Regions from separate parts of the Paenibacillus sp. FSL R5-0623 genome, predicted to be linked through region 2. Evidence: predicted binding sites of a transcription regulator. Region 2 holds the regulator's gene; the other holds the start of a gene.

Region 1 (8,046 bases), 730 kb from region 2:
AGTTCCTTCACCTGATCCTGTAAAGTCGGGTCCGTTTGATCCTTTTTGCAGGGTTTCAGTTTGCCAAATGCAGCGGGTTGAAACACTTCAGGCAACCTCTCCCATGGCATTATCTCAACCGCAGACAGCAGATCTTCCACCATCACCAGATCTTCTTTTAACGTATCTGCATAAGGTGCCGGACCTTCAGGCTGCATGGAAATATGAATGCCTTGACGGAGTAGTCCTGCTGCACCACTCAAAGCAAGAGCCGCATCACGCAAAATACTCTGAACCCATGCTGTATGTCCAAGTGCCTCCACACTTTCCACCTGAAAAGCAGATGCCATCTCTGAGAGCCAATGATCCGGCCAGGAATGACTGCGGGAGAAATCATACAATCGTTGCACCAGTCGATGCATCGCATCATCGTTTCGTTCTCCACTGAACCAGTCCACTAATTCGCGGAATGTACTCCCTTCATCTTCTTCGCCATACTTTTCCTCAAAAAGTTCTTCGAGCAGTTCCTGTCGCATAATTTCCGCTTCATTTTCATTCAGGATACGAAAAGCCGGGTTCAACGGAATTTGCTGATAGTAACGGCGAATGACTTCCATACAGAATGAATGCAGCGTTGTAATAGATGCCCGTCCAAGCAGCGACAGCTGCTTACGCAGATGCTCTTCTCCAGGCTGTTCTTCAAGCGCACGTTCCAGCGCTTCCCGAATCCGTTGTTTCATCTCGGCGGCGGCCGCTTTGGTAAACGTAGCTACAAGCAAGCGATCCACACTGAATCCTTGGGAGGGATCTGCGATCTTGCGAATAATTCGTTCAACCAGCACAGCTGTCTTGCCTGATCCCGCAGCTGCGGCAACAAGAATGTCTTCTCCGCTTTCCGAGATGGCACTCCACTGGTCATCACTCCAGAAGCTACCCTCCGGTTTTGGCATATTCGTCATGATGTTTCCCCTCCCTTGGTGTGAGATAACATATCCCAGATTTGCTGTTTGCCCGGTTTGGACAACAGGTTATATTCATTTCCTTCAATATTCTCATCAAACTGACAAACAGGCTTATACGGACAGAACGTACACGCCACTTCCTGCTGAATGCGATAAGGCTCAATGGCCACATCCCCATCCGTAATCCGGGTACCAATCTCGCGGATATTACTGCGAACCGAAGCAAGCAGCGTATCCCATTGCTCTGGCGTAGCTACAGCGGCGCTGCTATAAAAGCTTCCGTCCGCCTTAAGGGCAACTGGAATAATCGCTGAATACCCCTTATCCAGGGTGTTGTCCATTTGAGCGATTGCGTCCCGATCTGCCAGCAGCAAACCTTTCATTTTGAACCGTTTCAGCAGTTCTTGTCCGGCTTGCTCCGATGTCATGCCGTTTGCGGATTGCAACAGCGGGTTATGCACATGGAAATACAACGTTCCTCCCGGCATCGCCGTTTCCCCAAGCCATTCTTCGGCAGCACTAAGCAGCACCTCCAGATAGGTGAGCATCTGCAATGACAGACCATAGTACACTTCATGTAACTTGAGGTCCGTCTGGCTTGATTTATAGTCAATGACACGCAGGAGCAGACCATTCTCTCCTTCTGCGACATCTACACGGTCAATCCGGCCCACAATCTCCATCACACAGCCATTCTCCAGTTCAAAGCGCAGAGGTGGCAGTGTTTTATCCGGTCCAAAATCAAGCTCCAACCCAATCGGTTCAAAACTTCCACGTCTGGACTGTTCACCAAGAATTACGGATGCCCGGCTAACAATGTCCTTCAACTTGCGGAAAATATAACCGTATCGCTTGGTGCTTAGCAAAATCTCTCCTTGCAGTTGTGGTGCAATCTGCTCCACCGTTTGCTCGGCTTCCTTGCGGCATTGTTCTGGAGTCAAACTTCCCCAACTACGATTTTCTTCACGCAATCGCATAGCCAGCTGGCTTAGTGCAGCATGAAACAGCTGTCCGATATCAGGGGCCTGAAGGCGGTACAATTGCCGTTCTTTGAGGCGTAGCCCGTGCGAAGCAAAATGGGAGAACGGGCAAGCAACAAACCGCTCCATTCGCGAGACACTCGTCCTCACCTCTGTACCATATAGTCTGCGACTGGTAGCTGTACGTAGTGGTAATGCTCGATTACGATAAAAGATCGATCCCATCAACCGCTCCAGCTGAGGTCTGCTTGTCTCCCGAGATACATGCCAATTGTAGACCGCCCACCACATTTCAGGGATGTCTTCTCCGCGGCGCCATTTGCGCAATTGTCCAATGAGCGCAGACAGACTCTGACCTGGATGGGTGACATAGGACCAATGCGCTTCTTCCGAGTTCGCAATCGGTGGTTGAGCGAGCAATGGCTGTTCTTGTAAACCAAACATCTTCCGTACATGGCGGACAATCTCGGAAGGAAGCAGTGCTTTCCCCTCATCATCAGCAACCGGATAACTCAGCCACAACTGGCTGCTTGCGGCTGCAAGTGCCGTATAGATCAGGAAACGTTCATCCAGCATCTGCCTTGTTGCACCTGGTCCAAGCGCCATGCCACGTTCCGTCAGTAACGATCTCTCCAGTTCCGTTAATACGCCATCATCCTGAGGTACGGCAGGTAATTCACCATCAACCGCGCCAAGGATAAATACGTATTTGATGTCCTGAAGACGTGTACGGTCCATAGAACCAACCAATACCTGATCAAGTGCTGGTGGTACCAGACCCAGCTTCAGTTCCGTTAATCCGGTCTCAATCATCCCGGCAAACAGCGTGATATCCAGCCGTTCATTCCCCATCATATCGACCATCTGATCCAATAAATCTAGCACAGCTCCCCACATCTGCCGATGTTCTCTCGACCGTTCGGGGTCACCTTGTGCCTTAGCTTCAGCAGACATGTTCTCCAGCTTCCATGCGATCTCAGCATCTTCCAGCAGTCTGTATAGTGCCTCGCACTGGGCTTTGGCTGTCTTTGCCTTTTTCATTCGTTTCTCAAAAGCACCCAAGGAATCTGTAATGACCGTTCGGCAGCTCTCCATTAGAGAAAGCATCTGGTCACGTCCTCGACTACGGCCATCCTGACCGTTGTCTTCGAGCGACAGGCTTGGTACATACTTCCATGGTTTGCCATCAGTCCAGCGATACCCGTGAATACCACAAGCCAGTACATAATTCTCAAGCTGGTCCATATCTTCACGAGTGATTGAACCATCACGCGGAAGCAGCAGATCCGTTTTGACACAGCGAAATACATCCTCGTAACGCCAATGGCGCCGAACAATATCCAGTGCGGAACGGATAAACTCGGATAATGGATGATGAAGTTCATTTCTTCTGCGGTCCAGAAAGACGGGTACGTCATAATCCCTGAATAGAGGTTCAGCTATATCAGCGTAGGTATCCAACTGACGAACAAGTACTGCCATATCCCGATAACGCGCACCTTCGTTTTGCGCCAGACGCCGCATCTCACGCAGTGCTCCCTCCATCTCAGCTCGTCGGTTCTCCGCTGCAACCAGTCGGATTCCGGAATCAAGGCCATCACTTTTCCAACGAATTCGGCGGTCGAAACCAGCCTCCAGATGAGCAAGTCCCGGACGATCCTTGTATCTCGGTGGAATCTCCGAATTTAGCACGGTTATATCGCTCGGTACACCCAGTTCTTCAGCCATCCCTTTCAGACGCGCATAGGCACTTGCCGTGGGATAGAACAGTTCCAGTTCTCCAGGCAGTGCGCCGTGATCATAAGGACGATCCAATGTCAGTGCAATGGTCACGGAAGAGGACTGCAACATCAGCCGACCGATCACACTCATCTCCTGTGGTGTGAATCCCTGAAAACCATCAATCCAGATCTGGGCATCCTGCAGCAATGCACTTTCCGACAAACGATCTGTCAGCTCGGTCAACGTGTCTTCATCATCAATATATAAATGGGTCAGTTCCTGTTCATAGTCACGATATATCAGATTCAAGTCATGCAACTTGTCCTCCAGAATTGGCGAAGTGGATGAGGTATTCCCTCCAGACAGCCCTTCTTCCAGCAATGATGGATCAACTTCATAACGTTTAAATTCACTATATAAGTCATTTAATTCGCCTATAAAACCCAGCTGGCTGCCGGATGCACCAAACAGCTTCAATTCTTCCTTACGGCGCTGGATGACCTTGTAGAGCAGCATCTTTTTGCCTTCGGCTCCGATCGGAATACGAGCAGAACCACCTGCTTCCTGCATTACACGATAGGCTAAACGGCGAAAGCCCAGCACTTCTGCACGCATCGTACCTTTAATTGCTCCAGAAGACACCAATGTCTGCTCTGTTCGAAAAGAACTCTGTTCGGGAACGAGCAAAATCAAAGGTGTGCCTTGCGGTTCTTGTTGAAGCAGGGATATAATTTCCCGGGTAATCAGCGAGCTTTTGCCGCTGCCTGCCCGGCCAATAACAAAACGAACGGACATGTCTAATCCTCCAAACCACACGTACAAGATTTTAATTCCCAGTATAACATATCTGACTTGGTTCGGAACATACGTTTGCCACTATCCGGTAAAAACGGAGATCATCTCCGTTAACACAGCCAAACAGCAAAAAGCCCGCAGCTATCACACTGTGGACTTTTTGCCAAAAGTATCATTTATTTAAACTTCACTTTATCTCACGAGAGATTAAAAAAAGTGAAACGAGACTCTTCTAATTCTTTTTACTGCGCACTTCGAAAATAGCAAATTTCAGGTAATGTCCTTCATCCACGCCCAAAATCTGCGGGTGGTCCTTACCTGCTGCCTTCCAGTCAATTAGACGCAGCACTTTGCCTGCATCTTCCGCTGCATCCGCAATCGTATCCAGGAAAAGGTCAGGACGCATGTGATACGAACAGCTGGCTGTTACCAAATATCCGCCCTCATTAACCAGTTTCATTCCTTGCAGGTTGATATCCTTATATCCACGGCATGCACCTTTGACTGCTGATTTCGTTTTGGCAAATGCAGGAGGATCGAGGATGACGACATCAAATGTTTTACCGCCAGCTGCCAGCGCTTTGGATGTATCCACTTTCTGTTCGCCTGCACGTGCACGTGCGGTACGTTCATCCAGCCCTTTCACTTGTTCACGCAAGTACTGGAATGCATCAGCAACTACGAACTCGACCCGGTCGGTAAAACCGTTCAGCTCCACATTTGTTCGTGCACTCTCAATGGCATGCTCCGAAATATCAAGACAAGTCACTTTCTTGGCTCCATACTTGCAAGCATTCAACGTGAAACTGCCTGTGTGTGAGAAGCACTCCAGCACAGTGGCACCATCCCAATAAGGGAATGTAACTACTTTACCGCTTTTATTCACAGGCAACATCTGCTGTGTGCCATCCTGCTCGGTCGTTTGTAGTGTGATTCCACTCTTATAGCCCCAACCCTTCATGAGCGGTTCGATGGCTGCACGATTCTCGCGTTGGTCGAAGAAGTAACCTGTCTTCTGCCCTTCCACGATATCCACTTTAATGAGTAGTCCATTTTCTGTAACGGTGACATGCCGTGGGCACTCTCCGTACAGCGGACCTTTGGTCTGCTCCAAACCTTCGAGTTCACGAATCGAGACATCACTGCGCTCATATATGCCTTCCGGTTGCATTACTTCAACGAGTGCCTGTACGATGGCTTCACGGCAACGATCCATGCCAAGTGTAAGCAACTGTAAAACGAGGATGCTGCCGAACCGGTCAACGATCAAGCCTGGTAGAAAATCTGCTTCGCCGTAAACGAGACGGTATGCCTCTCCATCCTGGATAAAACGTTCACGGTGACGCAAGCAATCGCGGAAACGCGCTGCAAAAAACGCGGTGTCCATCTGTTCGGACTCCAAGGGTTGATAAGCTATAACCCTTACAGTGATCTGAGATGCGGGATTGTAATATCCGGTCGCCAGATAGCGACCTTGATGATTCAATACATTGACCAGATCTCCCGGCTCCGGGTTTCCGTCAACAGAGGCAATTTCATTGTTAAATATCCATGGATGTGCATGTTCAAGCCGCTTTTTGCGACTGCGTTCAAGTGTAACTGATGGCAAGGTAGATCCACTTCTTTCATAGTTAGTTGAAAAGATAGGTTTGGTGCAAAGGAGACGCTACGGCAACGAATTGTTCCTCTGATCGCTGTTATCCCCAGATTTTTTTGAACTCCCTTTTCTCAAAGGGAAAATCCGGGGATAAAGGCGAGCGCTTCGCTTCTTCGGTAACAATTTCGTCTTCTTCGCTGCGTTTGCACGAATCACCGTATCTTTCGAATTGGGGTGGAACAGATAAGTTCCGTAATTTTGAATGAGGGGACGAAATTAGGTTGCTTCCCTCTCAATTCCTTTAGGCTTGTCATGGTTGTCTTTTCTTACTCATAGGATGAGTTAAGGAACCGGACGGAAGGAATGATGTTTCTATGTTTAGAGATGTGATATTGCCCTTACTCTATGGGCTTATTATCTTTTTTGGTGGCATGAAGCTGATGGAGACGGCCTTGCAGCGCATGGCAGGGCCCATGTTGGCAGGTTGGCTCAATCGTGCCACCTCTGCTCCTTGGAAAGGCATGGCCTTCAGTGCTTGCGCAACAGCCCTGTTACAGAGCAGTACTGCGGTCACCGTACTCACCATTGGACTGGCTAATGCCAGATTAATTACCTATGGACGCACACTCGGCATCATCCTCGGCACCAACATCGGGACATGCCTGACGACGGAGTTGGTGGGACTGCAGATCGGTCGTGCTTCCCTGCCGCTACTCGTCCTGTCTCTAACGGGCTGGGCCATGTTTGTTGTTCTTAGTGAACGCAATCTGGCCGCTCCTGAACGCACGCGCCAGACTCTGTTTAACATCCAGTACAGCTTCCTCGCAGCTGCGGGATTTGCACTTGTTATGACAGGCATTCAAGTGATGCAATCCATTGCCTTACCCTTGCGGAGCATGGGCGTATTTCAATGGTTTCTCGACCGCTCGGCCGACAGCTTATGGTGGGGCTTCCTGGCAGGTGCCTGTCTGACAGCGCTCATTCACAGCAGCGCAGCTGTCATTAGCATGGCGATTACGCTCGCAGCCACAGGGGTATTACCTGTGGAGATCGGCATCGCCATTGTGATCGGGTCCAATGTGGGGACCTGCATCACCGCTGTAATTGCTGCCGCGGGCGGAGCATCCGCAGGCAAATTTGTCGCAGCCTCCCATGTTGTATTAAACATTGCGGGAGCGCTGCTGTTTATGCCGCTGATCGGCCAGCTGCATGCAGCTTCGGCCTGGCTGTCAGCGGATAACGGGGCACAGATTGCGCATGCCCAGACCCTTTTTAACATCACCAGTTCACTGCTTGCTTTGCCATTCTGTTACTTGCCAATCTGGCACAAAAAACCACCGGTTCACGCCCCCGCGGCGAAGCCACCCGTGGCTTGATGATCTGCTTATGCAGACCCACAGAACGCGCGGCTAACTGACTCGAACAATAGTGCGTTATACGTTAAAGCCTAACTTGTTCAGGGCTACACGCAAGATATCATCGTTATTATCATATCCGCTCTGCTGCTGTAAGGACCATGCTTCTTCCGGAGCATACCAATCCACACCCTTGATTTCTTCAATCTGAGGCTGTAGATCACCACTCTCGGCTTCAACGAGATAATAATGAACTTCCTTGTCCACCGGGCCAAAATCTGCATGTTGGTAAGTGTAAGCAATGATATCGACCGGCTCTATAATGCGACCCACCATACCTGTCTCTTCCAAAATCTCGCGCAGTGCCGTCTGTTCGATTGTTTCTCCATCTTCCATCTTGCCCTTGGCGAGAGTTGTTTTACCATAACGATCTACGATAAGCTGAATTTGAAGACGTCCGTCTTCCCCTGTTCTATAAACAACTCCGCCTGCTGAAATTTCTTTTTTGTTCATCGTACTCTCCCCCATCAACTTCGATATCTTTATCTTATTTTTTGCAAAAGAAGGACCTCATCTCCCCGGGTAAGCTCCCCAAGGAAATGAAATCCTTGTTTCTGACGCCTCGATCACATCGCGGCGGACTTAAGATTCTCTTC
Region 2 (8,046 bases):
TTTTTGCGTTGCTGATTTAACTGCTTGGAATTTTTCTTAACCGTTCTCTCGAACGAACGCGACATGAGAATCCCCCTTATGTGTCTTTGTATCGGCTTACATAATTGCAAACCGACATTTCCCCCTATAAATTGCACACTCAAAATAACAGGAAGAAACCTAAATATCATAATGATATCATTAGGTTTCGTTAGTGTTTGAGTTTGCCTTGGTGGCCTTTGTCATTCTCATCATCAACAATCTCAATGGTATCCAGTTGTTGTCTGAAATTACTGCGAATATTGCTCAAATAAATCTCTCTTAGCTCGGCACGTTCAGCAAGTTCTTCCTCCGACAATCCAGTGGACTTTTGCTTACGAGCCAATTCGTTAATGCGTGCTACCAGACTATCTATATCCAAGCTTGTCCCCTCCAAAAATACAAAGTCATATTAACTTTGCCATTATAAAGGCTGCTTGTCAAGCTGACACGCGCTAACACTCATTGATGTGCATTTTATTCTGCAAATTGCGGTAGAGCTAGTACTTGTCCCACTTGGATGGAAGTCGTATGAAGTTGATTCACTTTCTTAATTGCTTCTATATAAATACGTGTGTCCATATTCGTCGGTTTATGTTCCAAAGAAATACTCCATAATGTTTCCCCTTGTGAAACGGCTATCTTTCCTCCAGGGAGAACATCATTCTCATTGCCAGCAAATACAGTTAAAACAGTGCTGCATCCAATAAATATAATCAAAGAGGTAATGGCTACCTTTAACATCCATGAAGAAATCTTGAAACGCGCTAAAACCTTCTTGTAGTTCCCTATGTTAGACTTCACCAGTTCCGAATTCATCGGTTCATAAATGCTTTGATAAGTAGAATATCTCATTAAATACCCGCCTCCAAACGTTTGTTCCTATCTGTTGGAATCAATATAACACGAACACTTGTTTTGTTCAATAGATTTTTAGAACAATTGTTCGCTTCTTTTTTGAAAGAGAAATATCTTAATTGAAGTTCTTTTGCAAAGTATTTGCAGTATTATACTCTGACTTTTGGCCAATTTCTGTTCTATAAGTTAAAAAACACTGATTTAATGCTATTTTATTTAGAACTTATGTTTGTACGAACGGAGGTTCTATGTTATAATTTTCCCAAACGTTACTAAAATGGGGTTGATACGGTATGTCGAAGATATCCAGCAGGCAGCAGGCTATTCTGGAGTTTATACGAAATGAAGTCCGGTTGAAGGGGTATCCTCCTTCCGTACGGGAAATTGGTGAAGCTGTTGGACTTGCTTCCAGCTCAACAGTACATGGACATTTGGATCGTTTGGAGAAAAAAGGTTTGATCCGACGCGACCCTACCAAGCCAAGAGCCATTGAGCTTTTGAGCCAGGAAGAATCTGAGCATTCTCATCAATTTGCTCATAGCGTTGCACGTATTCCTGTCGTTGGTAAGGTTACAGCCGGGGTTCCAATCACTGCAACCGAGAACATTGAAGACTACTTCCCTCTTCCTACACATTATGTAGGCGAACAGAAAGTGTTTATGCTTTCAGTAGTTGGAGATAGTATGGTGGAAGCTGGAATCGTTAATGGAGATTACGTTATTGTCCGTCAACAGCAAACTGCTGATAACGGTGATATCGTCGTTGCAATGACTGAAGACGATGAAGCTACAGTGAAAACGTTCTATAAAGAGAAAGATCATATTCGCCTTCAACCGGAGAATGCGACCTTCGAACCTTTACGTTTGAAACACGTTAGTATTCTGGGTAAAGTCATAGGCCTTTTCCGAGATATTCATTAATATTTAACTTGAGTAACAAAACTAGATGTAATGAAATACGAAAGAGGTTGTCCTGATCAACAGGACAACCTCTTTTTTTCATGTTTATGTTATTTTTGTGGCTAATTATTCACTGCGTTTCAGAACACTCTTGTGATGCGAGAACACATCAAAGCTCTGTTGTCCGTGATATGAGCCCATACCGCTCTCTCCTACACCACCAAACGGGAGATAGTGTGAAGTCATATGAGAAAGTGTGTCATTAATACATCCCCCACCGAAGGATAATTGATTCAGAACCTGATCCTGCAGTCGCTCATCCTGTGTGAAGAGATATAGCGCCAATGGTTTTGGCCGGCGGACAATCTCATCCAGCATAGGATTCAGGTCACTGTACGTAAATACAGGAAGAATCGGACCGAAGATCTCTTCTTGCATGACAGGTGATTCCCAGTTCACATCTCCAAGTACAGTCGGCTCAATGAGCAACTGCTCACGTACAGAACGCCCTCCAATTAGTGTTTTGGCATCTGTGAGGAATTTCGACAACCGATCAAAATTACGCGCGTTGACAATATGCGGGAAATCAGCGTTCTGTAACACATCATCCCCAAATTTTTCTTTGATCTCTGCGCTAATCAGATCAATCAATTCATCATGAACTTGTTCATGCACAAGCAAATAATCCGGAGCAACGCATGTTTGCCCTGCATTCAGGAATTTACCGCGAACAATACGCTGGGTCACCAGCTTCAGATCTACATCACTATGGACAATAGCAGGGCTCTTGCCCCCTAGCTCCAGAGTTACAGGAGTCAAATGCTCCGCAGCTGCCTTCATAACAATGCGACCAACACCTGTGCTACCTGTGAAGAAAATATAATCAAACTTCTCTTTCAACAATGCTGTGCTGACCTCAACTTCTCCTTCCATAACCGCAATATACTCCTGAGGGAAGATCTCCTGAATCAGATCATACGTCAGACGAGATACGGCTGGTGTTAATTCAGAAGGCTTGATAACTGCACAGTTACCGGCTGCAATTGCTCCAATCAGTGGACCAAAGGCCAGTTGGAAAGGATAGTTCCAAGGTGCAATAATAAGAGCCACTCCGTATGGTTCAGGATAAATGGTACTCACCCCATCCGGCATAGCCGAATTGGTTGGGACTTGTTTTGGTGCAGCCCATTCCTGCAGGTGTTCTAATGCAAAATCCAGTTCACCCAAAACAATGCGAATCTCGGAACCGTAAGCTTCCGCCTCAGATTTGTTCAAATCTGCCCGAAGTGCATCTTGAATGCGTTGCTGATACTTTTCAATTCCTTTTCTAAGCTGTTGAAGCGCATTAATCCGATATTCGATATTTTTAGTTTGACCTGTATAAAAAAATGTACGTTGTTTTGTCACTAGTTGTTTTGCCTGATCCATATTAACATCTCCAATTAATTATTTAAAATTAAATTGCTCAAAATTTAATTAAAGTATACCTCTTCTATATGAAACTTTCAACATACATATGAAACATCCATTTGTATGTATTGGACAATGGTTGGAATTTTGAAAGAATGAATGATAGTACTTGCTACTATGTTGTAGCTGTTAGAATTTCTAAGGAAGCTTGATTTAGATCTTTTGCTTCCGACAGCTTGATGCACTGTAGAAAAAATTCTAATTTCAGTTTCTTTTTCATAGGTTACTAGACAAATGATGAAAATGATTTTGCGTTATTACTAACATGAAGTGTTAAAGTTGATAGAGAGTTTAGTTACCATACAAAAAATTCCTCTTTCAATGATGAGAAGAGAGTTTTACGATTATCTATCGGTAAACAAATGTATTTTGTTAGTAATATTTAGCTTGGTTACAGACAAACACAGAATTTTTATGTGGGATGATGAAGAATAATTCAGGGGACATTTGGGGGATTCTGTGGGCATTTTGTGGGCACTTTGGTTTTTCTTTAAATATTATAGGTACTTGCCCACAAAAATAAAAACCCCTCAGCGCTAGAGCGCCAAGGGATTGAGCTATTAGTACAACGTAATATATTGATCGCGTTCCCATTGGTGGACTTGTGTACGGTACATATCCCACTCAATTTCTTTCAGCTCATAGAAGTGAGCCAAGGCGTGGTCGCCGAGAGCATCACAGATGACTTCGCTGCGGATCAATTCATTCAATGCTTCTTTCAGATCAGCTGGCAAGCTAGGAATGCCTTCTTCCACACGCTCTTCTTCTGACATGATGTAGATGTTACGGTCAATTGGAGCTGGTAAGGAAAGCTCACGTTTGATTCCGTCCAGACCTGCTTTCAACAGAACAGACAAAGCCAGGTAAGGGTTAGCAGCCGGATCCGGGTTACGAACCTCAACACGTGTACTCAGACCACGGGAAGCTGGAATACGAATCATTGGGCTACGGTTACTAGCAGACCATGCTACATAACAAGGTGCTTCATAACCTGGTACAAGACGTTTGTATGAGTTCACAGTTGGGTTAGTAATTGCTGCAAACGCACGTGCGTGCTTCAGAGTTCCAGCCATGAAGTGACGAGCAGTTTTGCTCAGACCCAACTCGTCCGACTCATCAACAAATGCGTTCTCATTGCCTTTGAACAAGGATTGGTTACAGTGCATACCGGATCCGTTCATACCAAACAGTGGTTTCGGCATGAATGTCGCATGTAAACCATGCTGACGTGCAATCGTTTTAACAACGAGTTTGAACGTTTGGATCTGGTCAGCCGCTTTCAGAGCATCAGCATATTTGAAGTCGATCTCATGCTGACCTGGAGCTACCTCATGGTGGGAAGCTTCGATCTCAAAGCCCATTTCTTCAAGTGTGATAACGATGTCACGACGACAGTTTTCACCAAGATCCGTAGGCGCAAGGTCGAAATAACCACCTTGGTCATTCAGTTCGTTAGTTGGGTTTCCTTTTTCGTCTGTTTTGAACAAGAAGAACTCGGGTTCAGGACCAACGTTGAAGGAAGTGAATCCCATATCTTGGGCTTCCTTCAGGTTACGTTTCAAGATACCACGTGGATCTCCTGGGAACGGATTACCATCCGGAAGATATACGTCGCAAATCAGACGTGCAACACGGTTCTCTGCAACCCATGGGAAAATAAGCCAAGAATCTAGATCTGGATAGAGGTACATGTCGGACTCTTCAATACGTACATAACCTTCAATGGAAGATCCATCAAACATCATTTTGTTATCCAGAGCCTTAGTCAACTGACTCACAGGAATCTCAACGTTTTTGATAGCTCCAAGCAAATCAGTAAATTGCAATCGAATGAATCGTACGTTTTCTTCTTTCGAAATGCGGAGAATGTCTTCTTTTGTATAACTCACTATAACCTCTCCCTTTCTTATCTGCGTATTTGGCCTGCCTGTTATATTTGTACATTAGAAAGTTCCACGGGTCAAGGAGTCTCACACCAAAAGTGCATGTTTTCCCCTTACTCGCCAAGTTATGCGAATTTAGTTTTTATTAAAGAATCGGGAAAGCTCTCCCTGAATGAGAGATACTTGTCCTGGTCTCTTACCTGAAACAAGCTGCTGCTTCAGCAAGCGGTGCAACTGCGTATCGGACAGCTCTCTGCGTTTAACTTCAGTATCCGGCGTGATAACTGTAGCTTCTTCGGATTCTTTCGAAACAGGATTCATCACTTGTTTGATCCCTGCGATGTTAACTCCTTTTTCAATCAAAGCCTTGATCTCTAGCAATCTCTCTACGTCATTAAAAGAGAATAACCGTTGATTACCTGACGTTCTCGCAGGAACGATCAAGCTGTGTTGCTCATAGTAACGAATCTGACGTGCAGACAGATCCGTAAGTTTCATTACAATACCAATTGGGAATAAGGCCATATTTCTGCGGATTTCATCACCCATGTTCATCAACCTTCCAGTCATCTATTCTTCACCCTATTGTACATTTAGTTATTACCAAGTGTCAATGACGTGTTAGATAAACTCACAATAATTTACGATCTTTCATAGTCTGTAACGCCATCAAAACGCCATATTTGACATGAGAGTACGTTAATCCGCCTTGCATATACCCGATATACGGCTCCCGAATAGGCGCGTCGGCTGATAATTCCAGACTTCCACCCTGAATGAACGTACCTGCCGCCATAATGACAGGGTGCTCATAACCAGGCATATCCCATGGTTCAGGAACCACATGACTATCTACAGCTGCTGCACGCTGAATCCCCTGCACGAAGGCGATCAGATGCTCGGCAGAGCTAAACTGAACAGCCTGGATCAGATCTGTGCGAGCTTCATTCCAGGCGGGTTTGGTTACAAATCCGGATTCAGCAAACATCGCAGCAGCAAACGTACTTCCTTTGATAGCTTGTCCTACAATTGTCGGTGCCATGTAAAGTCCTTGGTAGATGCCACGTGTTGTCCCCAGCATTGCTCCCACCTCTCCCCCAATTCCAGGGGCTGTCAGACGATAAGCTGCTAGCTCTACGTACTGTTCCTTCCCACATATGTATCCACCGGTTTCCGCAATACCTCCACCAGGATTCTTGATCAGTGATCCGGCCATCAGATCAACTCCGACTTCTGTCGGTTCATGTTCCTCCGTGAATTCACCGTAACAATTATCTACGAATACGATGACATCCTCCTTAAGAGCTTTAACACGCGTAACCATCTCAGCAATCTCAGCAACACAGAAGGAGGAGCGCCAGTCATAACCACGTGAACGTTGAATCCCAATGACTTTTGTAGCCGGTGTAATGTTTTTTTCAACTGCTGCCCAGTCCACTCCACCTTCATCAGTTAAGGCCGTCTCACGGTAACCGATACCAAAATCGCGTAATGAACCAGTGCCATCACCGGGTTTGCCAATAACTTTATGCAATGTGTCATAAGGCTTACCAGTGATGTACAATAATTCGTCCCCTGGGCGCAGCACTCCAAAAAGAGCTGTACTAATCGTATGTGTACCTGAAGCAAAATGAGGACGTACCAACGCGGCTTCCGCGCCGAAAACATCAGCATATACTTCATCAAGCACTTCACGCCCACGATCGTTATAGGCATAACCTGTTGAACCTGCAAAGTGAAAATCACTTACTTTTCGCTGTTGGAAAGCATTAATCACCTTCCATTGATTGTGATCTGTGATCCGATCAATCTGTTGCAGTTGTCCTTCAATCTGACGCTCCACTTGATGTTGAAGTTCAGATATTTCTGAATCAAAGCTTACCATCTTACTTCATTCCCCTTCATAGCACGAATCTGACATTAAATATCTATTATCGTGTCAACTTATCACATCAATATGTCATGAGTATTACAATTCGATGAAATCTTCAAGCATATGACCAAATTTCTCATATTCACCTTTTTGTAATTCCACTTCATAAATTACATCATTTTCTTCAAAGCTGGTATCTACTACATCACCAATTTTGTAAAGGACGGACGTAAGATCACCACGTTCTGCCGGAATCCGGAAGCGCTTCGTGTCACCTGTAAGCTCTGTCTGGATCAATTCACGGATTTTAAGCAAATCATCTGTGTCTAATGCGCTTACTTTGATATGGTCTTTATCCAATGGAAGCATCTCAAGCTGCTCTGGTGTGCACGCATCTTTTTTGTTATACAGGACTAACTGCGGCTTGTCCCCTGAACCAAGTTCTTGCAAAATTGTATTAACCGTCCGCATCTGATCTTCACGCATAGCTGATGAGGCGTCTACAACATGCAGGATCAGGTCTGCTTCATTCACTTCCTCCAGCGTTGCACGGAACGCTGCAATCAGATCATGCGGTAGATTTTGAATAAATCCAACCGTGTCGGTAAGGACGATTTCTTTTCCACTTGGAAGTTCCATCGTACGTGATGTTGGATCCAGAGTAGCGAATAGCTGATCTTGAATATACACATCTGCAGCCGTCAACTGCTTGAGCAAGGTTGATTTGCCAGCATTGGTATAACCAACAAGGGCCACCTGAACAATACCTGTTTTTTTACGGCGTTCACGATGCAACTTACGATGACGAGTCAATTCTTCCAGATGACGCTTCAGATCATCGATACGACCACGAATGTGACGGCGATCTGTCTCCAGCTTGCTTTCACCTGGGCCCCTTGTTCCGATTCCGCCACCAAGTCTGGACAGGTTCTTGCCATGACCCGACAAACGTGGCAGCAAGTAGCTATGTTGAGCCAATTCCACTTGAATGATACCTTCTCTAGTGTTGGCACGTTGTGCAAAGATGTCCAAAATTAATTGGGTA

The links. The regulator LexA, encoded in region 2, represses DNA repair genes until DNA is damaged. The targets are predictions, from matches to a motif close to CGAACATATGTTCG.
Region 1: a site for LexA is predicted at 4,503-4,516, ahead of addB (helicase-exonuclease AddAB subunit AddB). Genes of this name have one in related genera too.

What each region holds. Positions count from the first base shown of each region.
Region 1 is NZ_CP150233.1:4,803,562-4,811,607, forward strand. Features, by position in the region: gene addA (helicase-exonuclease AddAB subunit AddA) at 1-938, opposite strand, end outside; gene addB (helicase-exonuclease AddAB subunit AddB) at 935-4,438, opposite strand; gene MKY92_RS21135 (class I SAM-dependent rRNA methyltransferase) at 4,671-6,047, opposite strand; gene MKY92_RS21140 (Na/Pi symporter) at 6,410-7,411, shown strand; gene MKY92_RS21145 (NUDIX domain-containing protein) at 7,469-7,903, opposite strand; gene mtaB (tRNA (N(6)-L-threonylcarbamoyladenosine(37)-C(2))-methylthiotransferase MtaB) at 8,017-8,046, opposite strand, start outside.
Region 2 is NZ_CP150233.1:4,071,228-4,079,273, forward strand. Features, by position in the region: gene MKY92_RS17815 (hypothetical protein) at 1-65, opposite strand, end outside; gene MKY92_RS17820 (DUF896 domain-containing protein) at 191-400, opposite strand; gene MKY92_RS17825 (LysM peptidoglycan-binding domain-containing protein) at 496-873, opposite strand; gene lexA (transcriptional repressor LexA) at 1,170-1,796, shown strand; gene MKY92_RS17835 (aldehyde dehydrogenase) at 1,902-3,203, opposite strand; gene glnA (type I glutamate--ammonia ligase) at 3,806-5,134, opposite strand; gene MKY92_RS17845 (MerR family transcriptional regulator) at 5,264-5,677, opposite strand; gene MKY92_RS17850 (methionine gamma-lyase family protein) at 5,760-7,013, opposite strand; gene hflX (GTPase HflX) at 7,098-8,046, opposite strand, start outside.